Regions from separate parts of the Roseibium sp. LAB1 genome, predicted to be linked through region 3. Evidence: riboswitches for the same ligand, from Rfam matches in the RefSeq annotation. Region 3 holds a riboswitch; each other region holds the start of a gene.
The links. A riboswitch is a leader RNA that binds a small molecule or an ion and turns the genes downstream of it on or off. The one in region 3 is predicted to bind cobalamin.

Region 1 (7,254 bases), on a different contig from region 3:
ATCAGGTCGGCAGATGTTTCCGGAACGTCTCCGGCGTCGTGTCCAGCAGCAGCCATCGCCTTCAGCATTTGAACGCAGGACGCAGGTGTGTCGAGCCCAACCCCATTGGCAAGACGCCCATCCCTGTTCGGATAATTTGCAAGGATCAGCGCGGATTTTTTGCTAGATGCCGGTTTCCGTCCGAGTTTCGCCCATGCCGCCGCAAGCTCTGCTGTAAATCTGATCCGATCAGGAACAGGCGTAAAGGCAACCGGGGTCGATTGAGTGGCCTCATCGAATTTGCCTTCTTCCTTGAAGGAGACTGCCCGGGTGAGGATCCGTCCGTCGATCTCCGGCAGCACGACATGCATGGCGAGGTCACGGATCGACAGGCCCTGATCGCTTTCTTCCCAGCCCTCTTTGGAGGAAGACGAAAACACAACTTGCAGCACCGGTTTGCCGGGACGATCGAGCGGAGTCGGCTGGTGCTCGGCCCCGGCCCTGGAAACGGCAAAGGCCGTTCCGTTCAGCACGACATCGGGTGGTGCTGCGTCGAAGAGACTTTCCAGGACGGCAACGGATTCCGCTTCCTTGAGGCTGGACACGTAAACCGGCAGTGCATTGACGCCAGCCTTGTCGAGCGCACCGATCAGCGCATCCAAGGGCGCGGTCTGGGCACCTTGAACCAGAGCGCGGTAGAAGGTGATTGCCGCAACGGGTCTTGCAGGATCGCGCCAGGATGCCTTTAGCTGCTCTATGTCGGGTGCGGCTTTGCCAGCGAGATAGATCCCTGCACGAGGAAGAGGCACCGGCTGCGCCGGGTCCTCACCCTTGCCGATCAGGTGAGCGGCATATTTCAACGCGTTCGCGTAATTTTCCGCTCCACCTTCCACACAGTAGCGCCAGAACCGGTGCACTTCCGCCGAGGATATGGTCGAGCGGGAGGTTAGGTCCTCGTCCCACTTGTCGTCACCCGGAACGACAATCAGATCGATGCCGTTCGCGCGGACCTCTTCCTCGAACCTTTCCAGGCCATAGCGCCAATATTCGACCCCGCCCAGAATGCGCAGGACAATCAGTCGTGACCCGCGCACGGTCTGTTCGGCGTAAAGGTCAACCGAATACGGATGCGACAAGGCCATCAAGTTGGCGAGGCGGAGCTCCGCACGGTCAGCCCCAAGCCGGGCCTGTGCCGCGGCGAAACTCCCCAATTCGGTGTCTGCTGCTGACAGGAACAGAATGTCGGCGGGAGACTGGCCGAGGTCGACCGCGTCCCCACCGTCATCGATCCGGCGCGTCTGGCTGGCAAGAATGTGCATGCTTGATCTTTATTTCCAGCGTCTTTCCAACGTTGTCAGGCAGCAGCCGTCAATTCACCCAGCAGGCCACGAACCGCAGGCAGGTCGAGGCCCTTCAAACCGATCACGACCAGTCTGCCGCTGCTCTCGGCGCCGGCGGCGAACCAGGTTTCGACACGCGGGCCAACGGCCTGCACCATTGCAGGAGCTGCCTTTCCCTCGATCGTCACGGCTCCCTTGATGCGCAGAACGCCTTTTTGCGCCATGGCCTCCAGAACTTTCGCCTCAGCGTCTTTCAGACTGGCAAACGAGGAAACTTCCAGTACGTGGCTTTCAAAATCGTCGTGGTGGTGATGATCGTGATGATGATCATCATCGTGGTCGTGGTCATCGTGATGATGGTCATCATGGTGATGATGATGCTCGTGACGACCAGCCATGTCGTCCTCGGCGGCAGAACCTCTGCCGAGCAGAACTTCGATCGGCAGCGTCCCGTTTTCGGAAGTCACCACGTGGACCGCCGGGCGCACGTCGGCCGCAATCTTGTCGTGCACCTGCTTCAGGGCCTCTTCGGAAATGAGGTCTGCCTTGTTGAGCACCACCAGATCGGCGCAGCGCAACTGATCATGGAAGAGTTCCTCCACCGGACTGTCATGGTCGAGAGCTTCATCCGCTGCCCGTTGTGCAGCAAGCGCTTCTTCATCCAGCGCGATCCGGCCTTCGGCAAGGGCGGCGGCGTCCAGCACCGTCACAACACCATCAACCGTCACCTTCGGCTTCACGCTTGGCCAGGAGAATGCCCGCACAAGAGGCTGCGGCAGAGCGAGACCGGAGGTTTCGATCACGATATGCTCCGGAGGATTGTCGCGGGCAAGCAGCATTTCCATGGTCGGCAGAAAATCATCGGCAACGGTGCAGCAGATGCAGCCATTGGTCAGCTCGACCACTTCTTCTGCAGCGCAATCGGGATCCGCACATCCGTTTACCAGAGATCCGTCGAAACCCATGTCCCCGAACTCGTTGACGATCAGCGCTATTCGTTTGCCATTGGCATTGGTCAGCAAATTGCGGATCAGCGTGGTTTTGCCAGCGCCAAGAAACCCCGTGACAATCGTCGCCGGAATTTTCGCGCCCGGCTGGAAGGAAGAAGTGGTCATAGTTTGATATCCGGTTGTGAAGTGGGTTTCAAAAGCATTGGCAGGCCTGCAGCAACGAAGACGACCTGTTGGCACCCTTGCGCCATATCCTGGTTCAGACGGCCCTGCCCATCGCGGAACGACCTCGACAGACGGTTCTCCGGCACGATCCCCATGCCAACTTCGTTGGACACAAAGACACAGGGCCCTTTCAGGTCCGCCAGTACGGCGCAAAGCCGCGCCGTTTCAGTCGGGATGTCCTTGTCGGCAAACATGAGATTGGAAAGCCAGAGGGTAAGGCAATCAACCAGAACCACCCGGTCCGGTCGACATTCCCTCTTGAGAACGGACACGAGATCGAGCTGCTCTTCGACGGTCTGCCAGGAAGGGCCACGTTGATCTTTGTGGGCAGCTATGCGGCTGGCCATTTCATCGTCGTGGGCAGCACTCGTTGCCACATAGACTTTTTGCAAACCGGTTTCGTGGACAAGCTTTTCCGCGAACCGGCTTTTTCCGGATCGGGCACCGCCGAGAACCAGCGTGGTCCTCTCGCCAGTTGAATGCGTCATTCCATCTCCCAGCCGTCCGCCCGACAGCGCCATAGGGTTGCCAATGCGACGGCCGGTCTCCTGGCTTGCGGCTCAGCGCGGTCTGTACCCCTTCCCGGCTCCATCAGGATGCCAGTGGTTTTCGTACAGCCACTCACCGCTCACAGTTGCGGGGGCAGCTCCGGATCTAGGCCAGATGAGGCCTGCACCGGATTCCCGTTTCATCCGGATCGGGCAAAGCCTTCTCCGGAACCGTCGGTTTCTTCCTAACCGGATCTTCAGGCCGACACAAGCAGCAGAAAGGCCCGGCTGCCAAACCCGAGATATCATCCAGACGGCCCGCCTTAGTACCCACTTGCGCCAAAGTCCCGAAAAGGCTGGGCAGAAATGATCGGATAAGGCGTTGGCAATTGTCGTGGAACGTAGGGTTTTCCAAGTTCAACGGCACGCCTAGCCATCTGAAATATATTGAGTTTTCCACACCGCACCTAAAAAAATGACGGCATGATGAAAAAAACACTCTCGGGGGCTTGGCAAACGGATCAAGCCTTTGATATACGCATCTCCATCGACGGGGCGGCAACGCGCTGACCCCGAGCGTGGTGATCCCCAGTAGCTCAGTTGGTAGAGCAAGCGACTGTTAATCGCTGGGTCGCTGGTTCGAGTCCGGCCTGGGGAGCCATCACCGCTTCTTCTTCTTTTTCATCAATTTGCCGATTTTACGCCTTGGATTACAGTATTGTGTCCGGTCTCGTTCTTGTTGGCGAAGTTTCGCCGCAGCCTTTCCGAACCCAATATCCAGGTTAAGAGACGCATCGGAATTCCGCTCTCACGACCCAAATGATTCTTCTGCGCTTGGTGATCTTTGCGCTGCTTTGCGCATGGCCTTATTTTTTGGGTCGTTGAACACCTGCTGAAGTGCCACTTTTCTTGATAAAGCTTCAGGTTGCCCCTATCGTAGAATTACCCAACGTCACCACATCTGATATCCACGTGACCGACTGACCGATGGCATGACCCGCAGATTCCAAAAGGCGTGGTATTTTTCATGATCGGCACTACCGACCAAACAATTGCTACCGTTACGGAAACTCCGGACTATGCCGAGTTTCTCAGGAAACACTGCAACAGGGAACAACCCTTGCTTGTCAAGGGTTTGGCAAAATCCTGGCCTGCTCGGGAAAAATGGGTTTCAAACCGATTGCGAACGGAACTGCATTCCCAGCCGAAAGTTCGTGACAGGGGTGTCTTTTTCGTTAGCCGGGCACCTGTCCTTGAACAGGATATCGAAATGCCCGGGTTTCTGAAGCAGATTCTGACCTCAGATCAGGTAATGGAAGATTCTGTTGCCTGGCGGTTCTGGATAAACAGCAAGAACAATCGAACCGAATTCCACTACGATACGAATGCGGAGAATGTCATCACCGTTCAGGTGAAAGGGCGGAAGGAATGGGTCCTGGTTTCGCCGGAGACTCCGTTGCCTTGCTATCCGTTCACAAACTTTTCTCTGCTGAAGGATGAAGAGAAGCTGTTGCGGAACAAAAAGTTCTACAAATTCGATCTCGAGGAAGGCGACCTACTCTACCTTCCACCACTTTGGTACCATCGTGTGGTTGCCAAGGAAGACGAGAACATCAACATCAACTGGACCTTCACGAAACGCGAAACCTCTGTCGTCACGAAAGAGTTCAAGCGAGACATGGAACGATGCGGACTGCTGCATGCTTTCAAGAACAGCAAATCCTCCCTTGTTCGGAACTGTTACGGAACCGCCATTCGCGCTCTGCCTAATGTCGGAGGTATCGGCTGGGGGCTGAAATCGTTCATAACATCACCCTATTCGCCGAGCCGCGGTGCTCTTGTCAGCCGCTTTTTCAAGGAACTGTTGCAGATCCCGAATACGCTGCTGACATTCCCGACAGTTCGATCAACGCTCAAAAAGGTCGACAGGACCTAGGTAGGCGAACACCATGTCCACCCTGGATATCGGGATATCAAATTTTGCGACCAGAAGACTTGCCTGATTAGTCAACGGCCTGCTTTTCTCCTGCAATCCAGACATTCTGAACTTCGAGTGCATTGTTGAACTGCACGAAATCAGCCGGGTAGCCCTCCTCGAGATGACCGAGGGGGCGGCCGAGAACATCCGCGGGATCGCTGGTGGCCATTGCAAGCGCTGCCTCGAGCGGCAGCTTGAGAGTTTCGGTGAGAAATCTCAGGGAAGCCGGCAGGTCGATATCCGCACCAGCCAGGGTACCGTCAGCCAGCGTCAGCGTGCCATTGCGGCGAAAGATTTCCCGACCGCTCAGGAAGAAGGATGTGACATCGGTGCCGGTCTGGGACATGGCGTCGGTCACGATGAAGATCTTGCCCGGACCGGTCTTGGCCTTGATCGCCACCTGCATCGCGACGGGATCGACATGGACCCCGTCAGCAATGATGCCGACGTTGAGTGAGCCCAGATCGAGAGCTGCGCCTACAAGGCCCGGTTCACGGTGTTGCAGCGGGCTCATGGCGTTGAAGAGATGGGTGACCATCGACGCTCCAGCTTCAGCCGCCGTCCGGCACTGCCGATAGGTGGCCCCGCTGTGGCCAAGACTGACGTGGATTCCCGCGTCGGACAGTTCGGAAATCTGCTCCGGTGGCACCGTTTCCGGTGCCAGAGTCATGATCAGGCTCGGCAACTCCCGCGCGGCGCGCAGGTAGAGCGACATGTCTTCACTGGTCAGAGGCCGGATAAGGTCCGGATCATGCGCGCCCTTGCGCCCCGTAAAGAGGTGCGGCCCCTCCAGATGCAGTCCGTGGAACCCCTTCACCCCTTTCGCCCAGGCCGCGATGCCGAGATCAACGACTTTCCGTGTTATCGCGGGAGTGTCGGTGATCAAGGTGGGGGTCAGTGCTGTCGTACCCAGGCACACATGCGCGGCGCAAATACGCTCGATATCGTCGACGGTTTCAGCATCGCCCAGCATCAGCCCCCCGCCGCCATTGACCTGAAGGTCGATCAGACCCGGCGTCAGGATACCCTCACCGAGATCCACCGTTTCCACACCGTCCGGCACCTGATCCTTGAGGCATAGACCGGCCACCTTGCCATCGCCGACAAGCAGGGCTGTGTTCGCATGGATTTTCTCACCATCGAAAACCCGGCTGCTGAGGTAGGCGGTTGTGGAGGTCATACGGTCTGGGTGACTTTCTTCAGGTGCTTGGGAACATCCGGATTGAACCCCCGATGCCGCGCGAACCATTCGATGAAGGCGTAAAAAGAGACAATCTGAACCAGGGCATCGGTCAGCGGATGGCCTGTCGCCTGGAAATCGAGTTTTTTGGCCCGCTCCACCTTGTCAGTCGTAGCAAAGACACTTCCACCCTGGTCCACCATACGATCTGCAGCCTGGGCAAGCCCCTCTTCGGCAGCATCACGCACGCCAAGGGCCAGGATCGGATATCCGTTTTCGACAATCGAAACAGGACCGTGCATCACTTCTGCGGAGGAATAGGCCTCTGCGTGGATCTGACAGGTTTCCTTGAATTTCAACGCGGCCTCGTTGGCAATCGCCAATCCAGGTCCCCGGCCGATAACATACAGCGAGCCGCGCTGTTCGATGGGCTCGGCAAGCGCGCGCCAATCCTTGTTGATCGCTTTCTCGAAATGGTCCGGCAAGGCGGCCAACGCGTCGAGCAACTCCTTGTCAGCGCCAATTTCTGCAAGAAGAAGCAGGCCAGCCAGAACGGAATTGACGAAGGTCTTGGTCGCGGCAACGCTGCGCTCAGGGCCTGCGCAAATATCAATGGCGGCACTGGAAAGCCTTGCAAGCTCGCTTCCCGAAGTGTTGGTGAAACCAACCGTAAAGGCGCCTTGCCGGGTTGCACTTTCGACAACCGAGAGGCTGTCCGGGCTGGCGCCGGATTGAGAAATTGCGATCACCAACGCCTGGCCGAGCTTGACGTTGCCGCCATAGACCGAAGATACGGACGGCCCCAGAGAGGCCATGGCAAGGCCAAGATAGATCTCAGAAGCATATTTCAGGAAAGTTGCAGCGTGGTCGGACGACCCACGAGCGACGCTTGCCAGGAACACCGGCGCACCGGCCTTCCTTGCAATGTCACGGATCTGAGGATGGCCTTCAGTCAACAGTCGGCGTGCGGCATCCGGTATTTCTTCAATTTCCCGGCGCATATGCGTCGGCGTGTCCAGGGTATTTGTGTCACTCATCAGGATTAGTCTTCCGAAATCTGAAGTTCGGCGATGAAGTCATAGGCATCGCCGCGGTAAACGGAACGGGTGAATTC
Region 2 (7,254 bases), on a different contig from region 3:
ATCGAGATTTGCCATTTTCAGTACTCCTGTTTGACGGGGGCATTTTTTTGCCGCCCGATACTGAAAACAAGATACTGTCTATTCAGAAAAGTATAAGCTTCACATTTATGATCATATTATCCACCAATAGTGGACAATATGCCTTCGCTGCTGCCGACGGTAGGAGACCGTAAGTTACGAAACCGGTTGGCCCGGGTCGGACGTTCGTTGCTAGCGCTCTCGGAGGCAGGTTCACGTTCCGGCGGAGGCTCTTTGCCGAAGCCGCTGCTTATTCCCGTCTGCCGGATAGGCAAACTCGGCAGCAGGACCACCGCTCTCCAGGACATGGGTCTTGAGGATTGTATCCACACCTGCTTCGTCGACCCCGCAATAGGTCGTGCCGTCGGGCCAGACTTGCAGGACAGGCGCCAGATTGCAGGGACCGAGGCAGCTTGTTTTGCAGCTCATCATGCCATCGCCCGCGTCCCGCAGTTTCAGCCGGTCCTGTTCGGTCCTCAGGTGAGACCAGAGACTGACGGCTCCGGCATCGTTGCAGGCACCGCCCATGCAGACCAGAATGCGGTGTTTTTGTCCGGGAATAATGGACGCATCGGGCAGTTTCACCGTTTCCTCGAGAACATTGCCTGCAGCCGTGTTCGTGGCAAGCCCGGTGAGAAGTTGTGTCAGCTCCTCCGACCTGGTTGCAGGCGCATCGGCGATCCGGATTGCGGGTAGAAACCCCTGCCGGTTCTGTTTCCAGCGGTGTACGGACCGTTTGATCCAGGCGGGAAATCCCGGCTCCATCGGGATCATCACCGGAACGATGACAACCTCCGGGACGGATTGCCCGGCCAGGTCGTCAAGGCGCTGGCGCAAGGAGGGGCTGCCCTGTTCCGACAGGGCGTAGACCGTCTGGAAACCCGGCATGGCCGCCGATACGGATTGTGCGAGCGCTTCAAGCTCTGCAAGCGGCTTTGCCGCTATAGCTGCCTTCGCAAGAAGCAATATGGTTGGACGCATCAGGCAGCTCCAGCTTCAACAGGAACGATATAGGGATAGGTTTCCACCTCGCCGACCAGGGCGGCGACGCCGTAGGATTCGCGGATGCGGTCGGGTGAAAGCACTTCCCTCCAGGATCCCGTGGCGACGATCCGGCCGCCGGACAGAAGCGCCAGCCGCGTGCAGTAGCGCGCCGCAAGCGACAGGTCGTGAACCGCGATAATGATCGCCATACCGGTTTCCTCGGCCAGCGATCTGACCAGACGCATTGTCTCCATCTGGTGTTTCAGGTCGAGTGCGCTTGTGGGTTCATCAAGCAGCAGCGCCTGTGGCTGCTGGACCAGGGCCCGGGCAATCGCAACGCGCTGACGTTCGCCACCGGAAAGCCGGGCAACTTCGGAAAAGGCGTGATGGGCCATGTCGACCCGCACAAGAGCGTCGATTACGAGATCCCGGTCCGCGGCCCCCAGGCTTCCGGAAATATGTGGCGTGCGGCCAAGTTGCACGAGGTCGATGACGGACATGGCCACGTCATCCGGTATATGTTGCGGCACATAGGCAAGCTTGCGGGCATAAGCTTTGCGGTTGAAGGAAGCCTGTGGCCTGCCCTCCACTTCGATGCTGCCCTGTCCCGGCGTTGCAAGCCTTGCCAGGCATTTCAGCAGGGAACTCTTGCCTGCGCCGTTGGCTCCCAGCAGACCGAGGCATTCGCCCTTTTCTACGGCCAAGGAAATGTCTTGCAGGATGGTTCGGCTGCCATAGCTGAGCGACAGCCCCTTTATGCAAATCATTGCAGTGTCCTCCGACGTTGCCTCAGGATCAGGTGAACGAAGAGCGGTACACCGACATAGGCGACGACGATGCCTACGGGAATGACGGCCGGTGAGAACAGGGATCTGCCGATGGTATCGGCGACGAGAAGCAACAGAGCGCCAACGATCATGGAATACGGGATCAGCCAGCGGTGATCGTTGCCAATGGTCATGCGGGCGATATGGGGTGCTACCAGACCAACGAACCCGATCACGCCGGTAAAGGCGATGATGCCTGCCGTCAGAAGGACGGAGAAGACCGCTGCCGCCAACCGGGTGGTTCTGAGATTGTAGCCGAGAGAAGCGGCGGTTTCCTCGCCTGCTGAAAGTGCGTTGAGTGCCCAGGAAAGTTTCCAGAACACAGGCGTAGCCAGGGCCAAAATGACAGTGGAGACCAGGACCTCGTCCCAACCGGAAGCGTTCAGCGAGCCGAAGGTCCAGTGCACGATGGCGGACAGCTGCTCCTGGGTCGCGACGAATTGCAAAGTGGCCGTGAAGGCGCTGAAGAGATAGGTGAGGCCGATACCGGCCAGAATGATGGTGGTGGCGGACACGCCGCTGAGGCCTGCAATGCCGAGCACGATGGCCGCGCACAGGAGCGAGGAGGCAAATGCCCCGCCGACGATCAGATAGTTGCCGATATCCGGCATGGTGAGCGCACCCGCAAGGATGGCAAGCGCGGCGCCGAAGGCGGCGGCGGGAGACAGGCCGACGGTAAAGGGGCTGACCAGCGGGTTCCGCGTGATGCCCTGCATGACCACGCCGGCAACGGAAAGGCCGGCACCGGCAACAATCGCCATGACGATGCGTGGCAGACGCAGCTGCAGGACCACTTTTTCCTGCAAGGTGGAAACTTCTGCGATGAGTCCATCCGATAACACGAAGCCGAATGTGATCTGCAGTGCCTGACTGAAGGACAGGTCGTTGGCGCCGAGCGACAGGGCCCAGAGCGCGATCATGATGAGAACCAGAGTGCCCGCCCCGCATAGAAATGCGGCTTTGGCGGTCCGGCGGGCATAAGCCCGCCGGATGTCGCCAGGTGCAACGGTGGCGCGTCCGGCCAGGCCGGACGAAATGAAACCGTTCATCATCGGCCTTCGGCTTCGGTGATACGGGTCCAGTACCGGCCGGGATAGGACACGCCCTGGAAGTCTTCCAGCCAGGTCTTCATGACCGCGTCCGGGTCGACATCCTCAAACCGGTCCGGATAGAGCCACTTGGCGATGGCAAGCGCTCCGATCATCTTGGAACAGCCGCCGGCAAGGTAATAGTTCATGTGATAGACGCTGCCGGTGCCCATGGCAGGAACTTCGTCAATGCCCGGTCGAGCGGCGAATTCCTGAAAGAAGGTATCGGAAAACTCGGCCGGATGAAGAGGGTAAGAGCCCGGTTGAAGCTTGACCACCAGGTCCGGCTTGGCAACGAGAATTGCCTCGGGGTCGATTTCGAAATTGTGAACCGTGCCGCGTTCCCTGGGCTGGGTGCCGATATCTATGGCTTCGAAAATGTTGCGGCCGCCGCCCGCCTCGATCATGTCGTGCCAACCGGATCCCTGGAGAACCGACCGGAACGGTGTCTTTTCCTCCAGATAGACCTTTCTGGTGTCGACACCGCTCAGGCGTTCCTTCAACAGGGAAATGTGCTCGGTGTAAAAGGCATTCAGTTTTTCAGCGCGTTCTGGTTTGCCGAACATCTTGCCAAAGGCGTCGATGTTGGACACGTGTTTCAGCACGTCCCAGCCGGTCAGAACCACAACGGGAATGTCGAAGGGTTTCAGCGTGTCGATCGCTTCTTCCCATGCGCCGTTGCGCGGGAAGATGACCACATCCGGTTCCAGCGCGATGATCGCCTCGTAATTCGGCTCGCGCTGACCGGTGCCGACCAGCATGTTGTCCTGCAGATCCGGCCAGTAGGTCGGGTCGCGGGTCACCCAACTGTCGACACCAACGATGATCTTCATTCCGCCGACGGCGCGCACAAATTCGGCATTGTAGCGGTTGAAGACGACAACGCGTTCAAGCGGTTTTTCGAAGCTGAGTGTACGGCCGGTATCGTCTGTAATTTCAACCGGTTCGGCGAATGCGGACGCGGAGATCAACAGCAGACAGACGATGAGAAGTGCTGCGTTGATTGATTTCCAGACGCGTACCGGGATTCGCCCGGCAGCGGCGCGATGTCTGGATATGGAATTGTATGTGAGCAAAGGTCCCGTGCTCCAGTTGCGGCGGAGCAAACGGAGACGGGCATGACGGAAACCCGATCAGAAATCGGTCACCGCGCGACAGGCGTGCGGAAATCATTGGACCCTCCTCCAGGACACCCCGCCCGGGTTTGATTGAACAAGTGCCGGCAGGTCTCCTGGCTCACGGGTCATCGCGCTCCCCGGCCTTCCCAGATCCTGGCGGATCCAGTGGCCAGCTTGAGGGCGCTCGTCGCTTACAGTTGCGGGGACAGCTCCGGAGTTGTGACGTGCTCAAGCTTCCGCCACGCACCGGATTCCCTTTTCATTCCTTGCGGAAACCGACTGTCTTTTGTCGTCATTTTTTGCGATGACGTCAACAGTGCAGGCTTGGCCTCCCTGGCGATATGCAGCCGCCATTGTCAGATGGGCACGCTGGCAGGGTGCTTTCGCGAATTCTCATGCGTCAAACATCGCCTCGAAGACACGTTCGTAGATCTGATTGACGGCGGCCGTTTCTTCCGAACCCTGCCGGGCAAGATTACCGAGACCGGGCGCGGCGTTGACTTCCAGTATGACGGCGTCTCCATTTGCGCTGGCGGCGTCCGTCAGGATCAGGTCGACGGCGGCATAACGCAGGGCAAGGGCCTGCGCGGCCTTGCGGGCAAGGGCTGCAAGGTCCGGGGCCAGGGAGCCGGTGACAATTCTGGCGGTTCCGCCCGCGGAGAGGTTGACCACGGGCAGAAGCGTGACCGTCTGGCCGGGTGCGGGGACCGTTTCCATCATCAGCCCCTGCTGGGAGAGTTCGAAGGCGAGACGGGGATCGGCCGCGTCGATGCGTGGATCAGCGTCGATGATCTCGGCAATGCTGCGATGGCCGTCTCCGGAGATCCGCGGCGAGCGCCGTTCGATCGCGCATAGGACATCGCCGTCCAGCACGATAATCCTCAGTTCCAGTCCGCGGATTTCCGGCTGCACCAGCAGCTGGTCGTTGCTCCTGGCAAGGATGTAGAGGGCATTCTGGAGCGTGTGACAGGTGTCAACCCGCACCACGTCTCGCCCTTCCCGGCCGCAATTGGGTTTGACGTAAAGCGGAAAGCCGTGCTTCCCGGCAAAATCCAGAACATCTTTCGGTGCGCGGTGGCCGTCGCTGATGTCCCGCGCGAAAACCAGATGTCCCTCCGGAACTGCCAGGCCCGCCGCCTTCAGAAAGGCGGCGGCATAGGCTTTGTCCGTGGCAATTTCCGCTGCGCCGAGCGTGTTGAGATCGAACCGGGTTCCCTTGAAGAACCAGCGCTTGCCCGACGGGCTCTCGATCAGGCCGGCATGGCCGTGGCTGTCGCCCGCCGTCAGGCGGTAGCCTTTGCGGGCGCAATAGGCTTCAAGCAGATCGAAGACGAGTGCGCGCCGGCCGGCCGGTTCGGTCATGCTGTGGCCAGCCGGGGGATCAGTTCTTGTTCTGGCGGGCGTTGGCCAGATAGTCGATCTTGAACAGGTCCGGATTGGTCGGGCCGTTGGAGACGACGTTATAGACCGCAACGGAGGTGTCGTAGCCCTGCTGGTCGGTGACCGTCCACTGCTTCAGGGCGTAGTCCTTGGCATCAAAAATCAGCGTCAGCGTGCCGGAGTTGAACTTGGTCTTGTCGAAGATCGTCACGGTGATCAGGTCTTCTTCCACCAGCACGTTGGTGACGTTGGTGTCCTTCTGCAGGTCGATATCGTCGGACAGCAGGAAGCGCAGAGGTGTCTGGCCGAGCGGCCAGATGTCCTGGGTGTTCAGCTTCCGGTCGCGGACCGACACCGACTTGCCGTCGGCCACGATGTCAAGCACGGAAGGCTTGTTGTAGTAGAAGCGCACCTTGCCCGGACGGGCCATGTAGAATTTTCCGTCGGACTGGTTGCCGTCAGGACCGAACTGGATGAAGTCGCCATGCATGGTCTTCACCGAGTTGAAGTAGGTGTTGAGATCCTTGAGGGCTTTTTGTTCCTGCTCGGTCAGCGCCGCAGCGGGCAGCAGTGCCGACAGGGACAGTGCCGCGGCCAGGCCGGCTGCCAGCAGAGGTTTGATCAGGCGGGAAGCGAAGCGTTTCAGCATGATGCAATGTCCTAAATCGTTCTCTCTGTGACACGTTTCCCCTTAGCTAGGGAGCGTGTGTGGCAAAGCTTTGGCAGTCTACCATCAAAAATCTTCGTCCACGCCGTTCTGCACGAGAATCTCGCGCTTTCCGGCGTGGTTTGCGGCGCTGATCAAACCTTCGTTTTCCATACGCTCGATCAGCGAGGCGGCGCGGTTGTAGCCGATGGAAAGCCGCCGCTGGACGTAGGAGGTCGATGCCTTCTTGTCGCGCAGAACGATGGCAACCGCCTTGTCGTAAAGATCGTTGCCCTCTTCGCCACCGGCAAGGCCGCCGCCATCGTAGGGGCTGTCGGACTCGTCCTCTTCCTCGGTCACGGCTTCCAGATATTGCGGCGTGCCCTGAACCTTCAGGTGCTTGACGATATCCTCGACCTCGTCATCGGCAACGAACGGCCCGTGCACGCGCTGAATGCGTCCGCCACCGGCCATGTAAAGCATGTCACCCATGCCCAGCAGCTGCTCGGCGCCCATTTCGCCCAGGATGGTGCGGCTGTCGATCTTCGACGTCACCTGGAAGGAGATACGGGTCGGGAAGTTGGCCTTGATGGTCCCGGTGATGACGTCCACCGACGGGCGCTGCGTTGCCATGATCAGGTGGATGCCGGCAGCACGGGCCATCTGTGCCAGACGCTGGATCGCTCCTTCGATGTCCTTGCCGGCAACCATCATCAGGTCGGCCATTTCATCGACGATGACGACGATATACGGCATGGCTTCCAGCGGCAGCTGCTCTTCTTCGTAGATCGGCTGGCCGGTGTCGCGGTCGAAACCGGTCTGGACGGTCCGGGTGAAGGATTCGTTCTTTTCCAGCGCCTGCTTGATGCGCGTGTTGTAGCCGTCGATGTTGCGGACACCCATCTTGGACATCTTCTTGTAGCGGTCTTCCATCTCTCGGACGGTCCACTTCAAGGCAACGACGGCTTTTTTCGGATCGGTCACGACCGGTGTCAGCAGATGCGGGATGCCGTCATAGATGGACAGTTCCAGCATTTTCGGGTCGATCATGATCATCTTGCACTGCTCCGGTGTCAGCCGGTAGAGCAACGACAGGATCATGGTGTTGATAGAGACCGACTTGCCCGAACCGGTGGTACCGGCCACCAGCAGGTGCGGCATGCGGGCCAGATCAGCAACGACGCTTTCGCCGT
Region 3 (7,254 bases):
CAGCGTGCGGGCGATAATATCCGCCCAGATCAGAAAGATTGCGCCGAGCATCATGGACGCCGGCAGAACCCGGCTGTAATTGCCGCCGACAAGAAAGCGGGCGATATGCGGCACCATTAGCCCGACAAAACCGATGATGCCCGAAAAGGCCACCATCACACCGGTGATAAGCGCCCCCAGCACAAACACTGTCAGGCGGAACCGGGCAACCGGAATGCCGAGCGTCGATGCGGTTTCGTCGCCGATGGTCATTGCATTGAGGTCGGCGGCACGCACCAGAAAATACGGCGTTACCAGCAACAAAATGCCAAGCGGGAACGGCAGTTGGGACCACTGGGCAAGGCCGAGCCCCCCGAGCATCCAGAAGACAACCGTATGCGTTGCCCGCGGATCACCCAGGAAAATCAGGATATTGGCGATCGCCATGATGATGAAGGAAACGGCGACACCCGCAAGCACCAGCCGGTCGGCACTGGTGGCAGACGCGAACCTGGTCACACCTAGCACCAGGAAGGTTGCTGCAAGCGCGCCGGCGAAAGCCATCAGTGGAACGGTCATGAGGCCAAGAAAAAGGCCTGTGTGCAAAAGCGCAAGAATGGCCCCCGCCGCCGCTCCGGAAGAAATACCAAGCAGATGAGGATCCGCCAGCGGATTGCGCGTGACGGACTGCAAGGCAGCGCCGACCACCGCCAGACCGGCGCCGACAAAACCAGCCAGCAGGGCGCGGGGAAAGCGGATTTCCCAGACGATGGCGTCCCGGCCCTTGGACCAGTCGGTCTCGAAAAGGCCAGGCACCGTGCCGTTGGCGAGGATCTTGAAAACAGTGCTGCCGGGTATTGCGACGGCCCCCGCGCCGATGGCTGCCACGATGGACAACCCGAGAACCAGCACCCCTGCCGACAGCAGAACGCCATTGCTCCGGAACCAGCGGGGTTCGGAGCATTTAGTCTTCAGCACAGTCATGATGGATCATCACTCCTGCCCGCCGCGCCTGCGAGAGGCGTCATCAGCAAGGTCACTCTCCCCAGAAGGCTTCGGCGAGTTTTCCGACGGCCTTGAGGTTTCGCGGACCCGGGGTTGCCTCGACATAGTCCAGCACGACAAAGCGGTCGTTCCTGACCGCCGAGATACCAGCAAGGGCAGGATTGCTCTCCATGAAGTGCCGTTTCTGTTCCGCTGTCACTTCGCCGTAGTTGACGATCACGACCATGTCCGGATCTTTCTCCACCACGGTTTCCCAATCGACGGTCGCCCAGCTCTTTTCGAAATCATCCATTACGTTGACGCCACCGGCAGCCTCGATAAGCGCTGTCGGCATGGCATACCGCCCGGCGGTGAATGGTTTGTCCTCGCCGCTGTCGTATACGAAGACCTTCAAGGGGTCTTCATCGGCGGGCACCGTGGCCGCGATCCGATCCAGCTCCAGCTTGTAAGAGGCTACCAGGTCGTAGGCGGTGTCTTCCACGCCGAAGATCTTTCCCAGGTTGATCAGGTCGTTATAGAGATCCTGAAGCGAGGCCTTCGGCTTGTCGCCGACATGGATGCAGGATTCGGTCAGCTCATAGACCTTGATGCCGAAGGGCTCCAGCGTTTCGGGCGTCACTTCGCCACCAACCTTCATGCCGTAGTTCCAGCCCGCGAAAAAGAAATCCGCATCTGCCCCGATCAGCACTTCCTTGCTCGGATATTTTGAAGCGAGTTCCGGAAGCTCGGCCACGCCTTCGCGCATTTCCGCGTCCAGGGTCTTCCAGCCGGAAATCCCGGTATACCCGACCATCCGGTCACGCAGGCCGAGCACCAGCATCATCTCGGTCAGATTGACATCATTCGAAACGGCGGCTTTTGGCGGTGCATCGAAGGTGACCGAACGGTTGCAGCTCTGCACGGTGGTCTGCGCAAATGCAGGGCAGGCCAGAAAGGTGAGCGCGAGGCCCAAGGCAATTTTTTTCATTAATTTCTCCAGGAATTCAAAGATGGAAGGTCAGGTAGCGCTCTTGGCTGGAAGACAGGTGTTCCAGCCGGACCTGTACCGAATAGGCCTGCTCGATGTTGCCGGGGGTCAGCACCCTCTCCGGCGCTCCGTGGGCAACCAGCCGCCCCTCATGCAGCAACAAGACCTCGTCGCAGACACGGTTAGCCAGATTGAGGTCGTGCAGGCTAGTGACAATGGTGATGTTCAGATCGGCGATCAGCTCCACGATCTCGAGCTGATGACGGATATCAAGATGATTGGTCGGCTCATCCAGAACGAGAAGCTTCGGTTCCTGCGCTAGGGCGCGAGCCACCATCACGCGCTGCCTTTCACCGCCGGACAAGGTGCCGAAAGCCCTTTGCGCATAGGGCAACAGATCCATTTGCCTGAGACAATTGTCGACGATCTCGGCATCCCGTTTGCCTGCGCTGGCAAATCCGGTCGCGTGGGGGCGCCGGCCAAGGGCGACGATCTCGCGAACCGAAAGGGCAAAGTCTGTCGGCTGTTCCTGCAGCACGGCGGCAATCGTTTGCGCTGCTTCTCTGGCACTCATGTGCCAGAGGTTTCGGCCATCCAGCAGGATGTCACCCGACTTCGGTTTCAAGAAGCGGTAAAGAAGCCGCAAAAGAGTGGATTTGCCGGCACCATTTGCACCGGCAATTCCCAGAACCTTACCTGCAGCCAGGTCGAAGCTGACCGGGTGCAGGATGGTCTTCCCCTGCCCCGTCTGCCAGCTGACCTCGCGGACGAAGAGATCAACCCCAGTCATGAGTAAGCCGTTCCATCAGCTTTTGAGACAATCATCGCTGCCGGAACCCGGCCTTGCGAAGCGTTCCAACGCTTGCCGTGGTGTTCACCGGTCGTCTCATATCCGTTCTCGATCTGGCGATAACGATTGGCGTAGTCGACCAGTTCTTCGATGTCGGTATCGTCTTCTATGTCACCAAACAGATAGATCGCCTTGTCGGTTGCCTTGAACGCCAGCGTGCAAGGTCGCGAACAGGTCTCCATGTTGGCTGTTCCGGATATCTCGAAATCGTCTCCAACAACAGGGACGGCCTGTGCCATTGCACTCTTCAATTTGCAGATAAGTCCATAGCCGGGGTGGCAACTCTGTCCTTTGTGACGGCATGTCGTGCAGACAAAAATCTTGTGCGGGTCATTGCTCATGGCGCACCTCCACTCCTTCTGCCTGACAGCGGGCAGCCGGTTGGAGACGGGCAAACGTCTGACCGGCAAGACTGCGCGCGGCGCTGCCGAGTGGGGAGGAAATGGTACATTCATTTTGTAATGTTATTACATTACCTTGAATCTTGTTTGCAACTGGTTTTTGCCTTCCGTCCGGCGCCATCGCACGCACTGCGCGCGCCGCCAGCGGGTCGGCTTCTGTCAGGAGGTTTGCAAGTCTTGAGATTTCAACAGACAGTTTCCGGTTCATATCGCCCTCCGCGATTTCGCGGGGCAGTCAGGAACCGAATGTGCAACTTTGCCGGCAGATGCCGAATAGCCATGTCACTCACTCCTCCGGGGCACCCCGCCCGGGTTTAGGTTTAAGGTGAAATGGCAGGTCTCCTGACTTGCGGGTCGTGGCTTGCCTGATCCTTCCCGGGGTCTCCCCAGTGGCGCTTTCAGGTTTGCTCGCCGCTCACAGTTGCGGGGGCAGTCACGGATTTGGTGCCTTTCGGCGTGGTCGCACCGTGTTCCCTTTTAATCCCGGTCCGGAGTTCGGAGTCGGGAACCATCTCTTTCTAAGTGCGCGAACGTCCGGAAATTGTCAAAGACTTTCGCCGCTGGCGTTGGTGATGGAGGGGAAAACAAGCCAGAACGGCAGCCTGAAACGCTTTCTCAAGCGCAAAAATCAGGGGCGTGAAGGAAGCGTGTCTTGCAAGCCAGCACGTACACAATCAACCGCCGGACACTTCAGAAGGCTGTCAAAAGATAAAGTTGTCCGCCCCCCTGACAGGATTGTCCCTCTTGCCTTCGGGGCTCAAAAATCTTACCTCCGAGCCATGAAACAGGATGCCCTCCCCCCCCGCGCCGATGCGCGCCCCGTCACCCTTGAGACTCACGGCATTACCCGCCAGGACGACTACGCCTGGTTGAGGGCGGACAATTGGCAGGAGGTCATGAAAGACCCGTCCGTGCTTGACGCCGATATCCGCGCCTACCTGGAAGCGGAAAATGCCTACCACGATGCCCGGATGGCTCCGACAAAGGCACTGCAGGAACAGCTCTTTGCCGAGATGCGCGGCCGCATCAAGGAAGACGACAGCTCAGTTCCGGCTCCCGACGGCCCCTTCGCCTACGGCCTCAAGTATGAAACCGGTGGCCAGCAGCCGGTCTTCTTCCGCACCCCGCGTGACGGCGGTGCGGAAACTGTTCTTCTCCACGGCGACAAGGAAGCCGAGGGCACGTCCTATTTCCGGATCGGCGGTGTGAGCCAGTCGACGGATCACAAGCTCATTGCATGGGCCTATGACAACAAGGGGTCGGAATATTATTCGCTGAGACTGCGCGACGCCGAAACGGCGAAGGACTTTGACTACGCCATCGAAGACACGGGCGGTGGCGGTGTCTTCTCCGAAGACAGCCGGTATGTGTTCTACATTCGCCTGGACGCCAATCATCGGCCTTCAAAGCTGTTCCGCCACGAGATAGGCACCGATCCTGCCGCCGACGTGCTCGTGTACGAGGAAAAGGATGCCGGCTTCTTCATGGGGGTCGGCAAGACCCAGTCGGGCGACACGATTGTCATCGATATTCACGACCATGAAACGTCCGAAGTCTGGATGATCCCGGCAACCGATCCGACCGCGGCACCGGTGCTGGTCGCCGAGCGCGAAACCGGCATCGAATATTCGATCGACGATCATGGCGATACGCTTTTCATTCTGACAAACGCAGGCGGTGCCGAGGATTTCAAGATCGTCACCGCGCCGAAGAGCAATCCCGGCCGCGAAAACTGGTCTGACCTCGTGCCTCACAAGCCAGGCTGCCTGATCCTGTCCCACTGCGTCTACAAGACGTTCATGACACGGCTGGAGCGCGAAGACGGTCTGCCGCGCATCGTGATCCGCCGGCTTGCCGACAACATCGAACACACCATTGCCTTTGACGAGGAGGCCTATTCGCTTGGCCTTGGCGGCGGTTACGAATTCGACACCGACACGATCCGCTTCACCTATTCCTCTATGACCACGCCTTCGCAAACCTTCGACTACAATGTCGAGACTCGCGAACGGGTTCTGCGCAAGGAACAGGAAGTGCCTTCCGGGCACGATGCAGGCGATTACGTCACCCGCCGTCTGATGGCACCTGCCGCCGATGGCGAAACTGTGCCTGTGTCCGTGCTGTACCGCAAGGACACCAGGCTCGACGGCTCCGCACCGCTGCTGCTTTACGGCTATGGCTCCTATGGCATCACCGTACCGGCAAGCTTCAACACCAATTGCCTGTCGCTGGTCGACAGGGGCTTCGTCTACGCCATCGCCCATATTCGCGGTGGCAAGGACAAGGGCTTCCATTGGTACAAGGATGGCCGGCGCGAGAACAAGAAGAACACCTTCACCGACTTCATTGCCGCGGCAGACCACCTGGTTGCGGAAAACTTCACCTCGCATGAGCGCATCGTCGCCCAGGGCGGGTCGGCCGGCGGAATGCTGATGGGCGCGATCGCGAACCTGGCGCCGGAAAAGTTCGGCGGGATCATTGCCGAGGTTCCCTTCGTCGACGTTCTGTCGACCATGCTTGACGATACCCTGCCGCTCACCCCGCCGGAGTGGCCCGAATGGGGCAATCCCATCACGGACAAGGGTGCCTACGAATACATCGCCTCCTATTCGCCCTACGACAACGTCGAGGCAAAGGCCTATCCTGCCATCCTGGCGGTTGGCGGGTTGACCGACCCGCGGGTGACCTATTGGGAACCGGCAAAATGGGTCGCCAAGTTGCGGGCGACAGGGACCGGCGACAATCTTCTGATGCTGAAAACCAACATGGAAGCCGGCCACGGCGGCGCTTCGGGCCGCTTCGACCGGCTGAAGGAAGTTGCCGAGAGCCAGGCATTTGCTCTCCTGGTGACCGACAAGGCCTGACAAGGCTCAGACCGGAACAATATTCGGGGGCGCGGCACAGTCCGCGCGCCCGAAAGCCCCAAGGCTGTTCACGTGTGGGCACCGCATGCACCCGAGCGAACGTGACTTGATTTTGACCAAGTCTTCGGCTCATGTGAGAGCTGTTGCAAATCAATCAATTGAACGGTCTTCGACCGTGCCGATCCTGTTCACTGGAGCCTGTGATGACCAGCTACCGCCCTCTTCCGCACCGCATCGCCCACGGGCTGAAAAAGGGGTTGCGCCTGGTTCCGATGATGGCCGCAGTTCTCAGCCTTGCTGCGTGCCAGTCGTATGACACCTCGGGCGGCAATGTGGTCGAAACGCTGCTGTTCTCCCCGACCTTCACCAAGAACCGGCAGGACATCCCCAGCACCTACAACACGCCATATGACTGCCGCAGCTTTACCGGCAGCGGCTGGAAAGGCATTGCCGGCGGCAAGGTCTTCAACTTCGGCCAGAAGTACATCATCTCCCAGGCCGGTTGCTTCAAGTCGGAAGGCGAATGCAAGGCGTGGCTCTCCATCATGTCCGGCTATATCGACCAGCCGCGCTACATCCGCTGCAATCCCTATACCGCGTAAGGCATCAGGCGGATCTGGTTGGATCACGCTGAAGGACGGTCCCCTGAAACACGGGAAGCGCAGCCATGAACGGCTCCATGTAATCCAGCAGGCAACGTGCCCGGGCGTTGAGCAGTCTGCCGGTCGGCCACACCGCGAAGATGTCCCGCTGCTGCCCCTGCCAATTGGCGAGCACCGGTCTCAGACGGCCAGAGATCAGGTCGTCGGAAATCTCGCTCGCGGGCAACAGGGCGAGCCCGTGACCGTCACCGGCAAGCTGGCGGGCAAGACTGATGTCGTCCACAACGATACGGGCATCGACCGGCACGGTCTCGCGCTTGCCCGTCTCTTTGTTCGTAAGTTGCCATTGCGGTAACGTGGACACCCGAACCACCTTGTGCTGGCCGATCTGCTCCGGTGTCTCCGGGGCGCCAGCCTGCTCAAGGTAGGCTGGCGCTGCCACAAGCACAGTTGCCACCACCCCGAGGCGTTTCTGATAAAGCCGCTCGTCGGTCTGCGGCCCCGCCCTCATGGCGATATCGACCTTGTGTTCGAGCAGGTCCTTGTTCTCGTTGCTGAGCGTCAGCGTCAGCCGGATCTCCGGATA

Region 1: another riboswitch for cobalamin. It lies ahead of cobU (bifunctional adenosylcobinamide kinase/adenosylcobinamide-phosphate guanylyltransferase); the one in region 3 lies ahead of ACYQ54_RS02655 (hypothetical protein).
Region 2: another riboswitch for cobalamin. It lies ahead of ACYQ54_RS19215 (ABC transporter substrate-binding protein); the one in region 3 lies ahead of ACYQ54_RS02655 (hypothetical protein).

The regions. Positions count from the first base shown of each region.
Region 1 is NZ_BAAGIB010000004.1:89,592-96,845, forward strand. Features, by position in the region: gene cobN (cobaltochelatase subunit CobN) at 1-1,298, opposite strand, end outside; gene cobW (cobalamin biosynthesis protein CobW) at 1,334-2,434, opposite strand; gene cobU (bifunctional adenosylcobinamide kinase/adenosylcobinamide-phosphate guanylyltransferase) at 2,431-2,982, opposite strand; cobalamin riboswitch at 3,016-3,233, opposite strand; tRNA gene ACYQ54_RS21900 (tRNA-Asn) at 3,568-3,643, shown strand; gene ACYQ54_RS21905 (cupin-like domain-containing protein) at 4,253-4,918, shown strand; gene nagA (N-acetylglucosamine-6-phosphate deacetylase) at 4,986-6,140, opposite strand; gene ACYQ54_RS21915 (SIS domain-containing protein) at 6,137-7,177, opposite strand; gene ACYQ54_RS21920 (GntR family transcriptional regulator) at 7,183-7,254, opposite strand, start outside.
Region 2 is NZ_BAAGIB010000003.1:265,981-273,234, forward strand. Features, by position in the region: gene ACYQ54_RS19195 (DoxX family protein) at 1-15, opposite strand, end outside; gene ACYQ54_RS19200 ((2Fe-2S) ferredoxin domain-containing protein) at 232-999, opposite strand; gene ACYQ54_RS19205 (ABC transporter ATP-binding protein) at 999-1,769, opposite strand; gene ACYQ54_RS19210 (FecCD family ABC transporter permease) at 1,766-2,878, opposite strand; gene ACYQ54_RS19215 (ABC transporter substrate-binding protein) at 2,878-3,993, opposite strand; cobalamin riboswitch at 4,122-4,330, opposite strand; gene ACYQ54_RS19220 (ATP-dependent carboxylate-amine ligase) at 4,429-5,397, opposite strand; gene ACYQ54_RS19225 (outer membrane lipoprotein carrier protein LolA) at 5,417-6,064, opposite strand; gene ACYQ54_RS19230 (DNA translocase FtsK) at 6,149-7,254, opposite strand, start outside.
Region 3 is NZ_BAAGIB010000001.1:548,823-556,076, forward strand. Features, by position in the region: gene ACYQ54_RS02635 (FecCD family ABC transporter permease) at 1-963, opposite strand, end outside; gene ACYQ54_RS02640 (ABC transporter substrate-binding protein) at 1,016-1,951, opposite strand; gene ACYQ54_RS02645 (ABC transporter ATP-binding protein) at 1,968-2,741, opposite strand; gene ACYQ54_RS02650 (DUF1636 family protein) at 2,738-3,142, opposite strand; gene ACYQ54_RS02655 (hypothetical protein) at 3,132-3,410, opposite strand; cobalamin riboswitch at 3,518-3,730, opposite strand; gene ACYQ54_RS02660 (S9 family peptidase) at 3,982-6,066, shown strand; gene ACYQ54_RS02665 (hypothetical protein) at 6,270-6,668, shown strand; gene ACYQ54_RS02670 (LysR family transcriptional regulator) at 6,673-7,254, opposite strand, start outside.